DNA from 2 places in the Micromonospora sp. NPDC049274 genome. Region 1 is predicted to be linked to the other one. Evidence: riboswitches for the same ligand, from Rfam matches in the RefSeq annotation. Region 1 holds a riboswitch; the other holds the start of a gene.

The links. A riboswitch is a leader RNA that binds a small molecule or an ion and turns the genes downstream of it on or off. The one in region 1 is predicted to bind cobalamin.
Region 2: it holds a riboswitch for cobalamin, as region 1 does, so the genes downstream of both, AB0K10_RS22455 (prenyltransferase/squalene oxidase repeat-containing protein) here and cobN (cobaltochelatase subunit CobN) in region 1, are expected to answer to the same signal.

What each region holds. Positions count from the first base shown of each region.
Region 1 is NZ_JBFAQS010000004.1:23,642-26,032, forward strand. Features, by position in the region: gene cobN (cobaltochelatase subunit CobN) at 1-1,212, opposite strand, end outside; cobalamin riboswitch at 1,492-1,621, opposite strand.
Region 2 is NZ_JBFAQS010000012.1:108,119-110,509, reverse strand. Features, by position in the region: gene AB0K10_RS22455 (prenyltransferase/squalene oxidase repeat-containing protein) at 1-913, opposite strand, end outside; cobalamin riboswitch at 1,006-1,135, opposite strand; cobalamin riboswitch at 1,188-1,310, shown strand; gene AB0K10_RS22450 (hypothetical protein) at 1,415-2,391, shown strand, end outside.

The sequences.
Region 1 (2,391 bases):
CAGCTGCTCCGGAGTGAGCCACTCCACGTCGTGACCGCCGGCGGCGATCAGCGCGTGGATCAGCGCGTCGCCGTCCTCGGGTGGCGGCGCGTCACCCAGGTCGTAACCCGCCTCGGCGAGCGCGGCGAACAGCCGGACCGCCGAGACCGGGGTGTCCAGCCCGACGGCGTTGCCCACCCGGGAGTGCTTGGTGGGGTACGAGCTGAGGACGACGGCGACCCGCTTGTCGGCGTTGGGCACGTACCGCAGCCGGGCGTGGCGCACCGCGATGCCGGCCACCCGGGCGGCCCGCTCGGCGTCGGCGGCGTACACCGAGAGACCGTCGGCGTCGATCCGCTTGAACGAGAACGGCACGGTGACGATCCGGCCGTCGAACTCGGGAATCGCCACCTGCATGGCCGCGTCCAACGGGGACAGCCCGGCGTCGCTGCCGGCCCACTGTTCACGGGTGCTGGTGAGGCAGAGCGCCTGGATGACGGGCACGTCCAGGGCGGCGAGCGCGCCGACGTCCCAGGCGTCCTCGTCGCCGCCCCCGGAGGCGTCCGCGGCGACCGCACCGCCGGCCGCGAGCACGGTGACCAGCAGCGCGTCACAGCGGGCGAACAGCCCCAGCGGGCCGGCGCCGGTGGTCAGGCCGCGCAGCGAGCCACAGAAGATCGGCAGCGGGTTGCCCCCGGCCTCCCGCACGGCGTCGGCCAGCACGTCGACGAACGCGGTGTTGCCGGCGAGGGCGTGCGCCCGGTAGAAGACGATCCCCACGGTGGGCCGGTCCGGGTCGGCCGGGTGCTCGCCGTGCACCCCGTACGCCGGGGTGGGCGCGGGCGGAGCGAACCCCTCCCCCGTGAGCAGCACCGTGTCGCCGAGGAACCGGGCCAGGTGCCCGAGGTTGTCCGGCCCGCCCTCCACCAGGTACGCCAGCGCCTGGGTGACCACCCCGGACGGCACCGTGGAGACGGCCATCAGCTCCGCGTCGGGCACCGCCTCGCCGCCGAGCACGACAGTCGGCACGCCGGTGGCGAGCACCGCGGCGAGGCCGTCCGGCCACGCCTGCCGACCCCCGAGCAGGCGTACGACGGCCAGGTCGACCCCGTCGAGCAGGGCGGGCACCTCGTCGGCGGCGACCCGTGCGGGGTTGGCGAGCCGGTAGTCGGCGTCACTGGCGCGGGCGGCCAGCAGGTCGGTGTCGGCGGTGGAGAGCAGCAGAACGCGCACGGCAGGCTCCGGACGGTAACGCCGGCACGCTCGCGGGAGCGGCCTGGCGACGGATGGGCGCAGGGTTCAGCGGAGGCCGCGATCGGGCCCGCTCACCGGCGTACGGCCGGGGACGACGGGCGGCGCGGTCCGGAACTCAGCAGTGAACGGAGTCGATGCCGATCGCGGCGACGACACGGCCGCGGTGCGGGGAACGGCACGCGCCGTCGATGATGGAGACGCCAAGCGTCATCGGGTCCTCCTCGGGTGTCCACGCCCTGGGGTACGTCCCGACGGCCGAAGTATCCTGGCTTCCGGATCGACGCTCTCCCCCGGCCTTCCAACCGCAGACACACGGCCGTGACTCGCGAGGGGGGATCGCTCCCCGGTGACAGTGGCGGGACCGCGTCGGATTCGCACCGACTTCCTTCACTGCCGTCAGGCCGCGAATGCTGCCACACGGCAGCGCCGCCGGTCAACGCAGGTCGCGGCACCGCCGGCCGCGCTCACCTGCTCCGGAGCGGCGGCGCGACGAGTCTCACGTCACGAGTCTCACGCCGTCCCACGTCGTCCCACGTCGCCCCACGTCGTCTCACGCCGTCCCACGTCGTCCCACGCCGTCTCACGCCGTCCCACGTCATGAGCGCACGTCTGCGGCAGGCGCACACGCCGCCACTCGCCGACCCTGCGGATGCCGACGTCGCGAGGCCGCCGGTCGCAGGGCCGGCCAGCCGGTCGCAGGGCCAGCCGGTCGCAGGGCGCTCCCGCCAGCGGGAGGGTGAGGGTACGTGGGCCCTTTGGAGCTGATGTCGTGGGCGACATCGCTCTGACTCTCGCTCCCTGACCGCCGTTCGGTGCCGCGAGCCCCGATCGCCCTGCCTCCCGCTTCCCGGCTCCCGCCCACTGCCGCGAGCCCACCCGCTTCGTGACCCGTCCACCGCGCCAGCCCCGTCCACCGCACCCGACCCGTCCAACGCATCCGACCGGTCCACCGCACCTGGGCTTTCCTGAGCCGCGCGCCAGTCGGTCGGTTCGCTCCCACGGCGATGTCGTCAACCGCATCAGCTCCAAAGGCATCGACCACCACCCGCGAAGGGCCGAGCGGCGCTCGCCTCCGCGCAGAACAACCGACTCTGGGCGGCACCCCGATCAGCGGGCGTGACGGCTGATCGGGGCCAGCGGGCGTCGCCGCTCCAACGG
Region 2 (2,391 bases), on a different contig from region 1:
GGTCGCCGAACGCGCGGGGGTCGCCGCCGGTGATCGTGGCCAGGAGCGCGAGGTTGGCGACGTTGGCGGTGTGCGGTGCGGCGGTGTCGCCGTTCGGGAAGATCGCGGCGTCGACGTGTGCCCGGAGGTAGTCGACGATCTTCGTGAGGGTCCGGTCCTGACCGCCCGTCCCGGCCAGGGCGGTAGCGACGGCGATCGTCCGGTAGTAGTCGACCCCGCCGTTGTCGATGTGATCGCCGTCGGTGAGCTGCCCCACCAGGTAACCCGCGACAGCCTTCACCTGGGCCTCCGTCGGCCGCACGGGAGCGGGCGTCCCGGTCGGCGTCGGAGTTGGAGTCGCGGTCGGGGTCGGAGTCGAGCCGGTCGCGCGCACTGATGCCGGGGTGAAGCTCGGCGCCCCGGTGGAGCCACCGATGTCGGTGCCGCCGAACACCCAGGCCTCGACCTCACCTGGGCCCGGTCGCTGCGACATCGCGCCGAGTGGGCTGTAGGTCCAGTGGTCCTGCCCGGCGGGGGCGATCCAGTAGGACCAGTAGGCCGACGCAGGCGGCGTCAACTGGCACGCCTCGTCGGCCGGTGTCGGGTGTTCGGCACCGGACGCAAAATCGGGCGATCCGATCCGGCAGATGAACCCGGGCCCGTCGTGGGCGGTGCCGGTCGTGGTGAAGCCCGCCTCGTGCAGCAGGTCCAGGCCCGTGGTCGGGGTGGCATCGCAGCCCCGCAGCAGCGGCCCACCCCACGCGCCAAAGTCGACAGCCACGATCGCGCCCTGGGTCGAGGTGCAGGATTCCAGCGGATCGGCGAGCGCCACACGGGTCGGCACCACCAGCGCCACCGCGCCAAGCGCCACCGTGGCGACCAACGCCAACCACGGCGCGGACATCCGCGACGTTCGACTGACCAGTGGGGACATGGCGACTCTCTCAGGGGTAGCGGCGCAGGCGCGGACGCGGACCCCGAGGACAAGTCCCGGAAACCTGGCTCCGCGCCGTGTACCTCGACGGCGCTGCGGTGCACTATCCAGCCAGGTAATCCGACTCGTCCCGATTGGGACCTACGGCTGCGGGCCAGCGCCGGACTTTGACCGGCTTCCCCTGACTGCTGGATCGCAGCCATCGGACCACAACCGCGACCACCCCGTCAACGCGAGGACGTGTCATGTACCTAACAGCGCGCGGTAAGGGTTTCCTCCCATACGGTGACCGCGTCATCGCGTGGGGGAACCCGGTGGGAATCCGGGGCTGACGCGCAACGGTGAGGACGGTTGGCCGTCCCGAGCCCGACTACCCGCGTGGTGACGCAGCACCTGCGGTATCCGTCCCACGCGTCCTGCGGCCGGCCCGCCCCGCTCCGCCGGCTCAGTTGTCGGGCTCCGGGTCGAGGCAGTCGTGCCCCCGTACCCCAAGGAGACCTGATGTCCTCGCGCCTTTCCTCCGGCAGTCGCCGGAGACGTCTCGCGACCACCCCCGCCGTCGCGCTCATCGCCACCGGCCTCGCGGTCGTGGCCGGTGCCGCACCGGCCGCCGCGACCTCGACGGCGGCGCAGATCGCCACCGCCAAGACCAACGGCGTCGCCTACCTGCGCACCCTCCAGGCCGCCGACGGCAGCTACGCCAGCGGTGGACTGTCGAACGAGTGGGCGTTCAGCGCGTTCGCCCCGGCCGGTGTCGCGGCTGTGGACGTCTACCCCTCCGGCGACACGACAAAGAACGCCCGCACCGTCTACCGCAACCAGCTCTCGGCCGCGTCCTGGCCGAGCAGCACGCCGGTGGTCACCGACTACGAGCGTGGGGTGCTGAACGCCTACGCCGCCGGCATCGACCCCGCCCGGGTCTCCTCCACCCGTAACCTGATCGCCGACACCATCGCCTACTGGCAGACCGGCTCGGCCGGTTACTACGGCCCGCCGGCCAACTTCAACGGCACCGTCTTCGGCACTCTCGCCCTGGCCGGTGCGAAGAGCCAGTCCGGCGCCGCCCGCGTACCGCAGGCCCTGCTCAACCTGTCGATCACCCGGATCCGCAACAATCAGCACAACGACGGCGGCTGGACCTTCACCCAGGCCGAGGGCAACCCCACCCAACTCGCCACCGCCAGTGACATCGACATGACCGGCGCGGCCATGGCCGCCCTCTGCGCCGCCGGCGTCCCCAACACCGACACCGACATCGTCCAGGCGAAGAACTTCCTCAAGGGCAAGCTGGTCAACGCCTCGGGCGCGTTCAGCTCAATGTTCGGCGTCAACACCGACTCCAACGCCTGGGCCGTCTCCGGGCTCAACGCCTGCGGCATCCCGAGCCAGGGCACCGACTTCACCACCACCGCCGGCAAGACCCCGATCGACTTCTTGCGGGCCCAGCAGTTGACCGGCGGCGGGTTCAAGTACCTGCC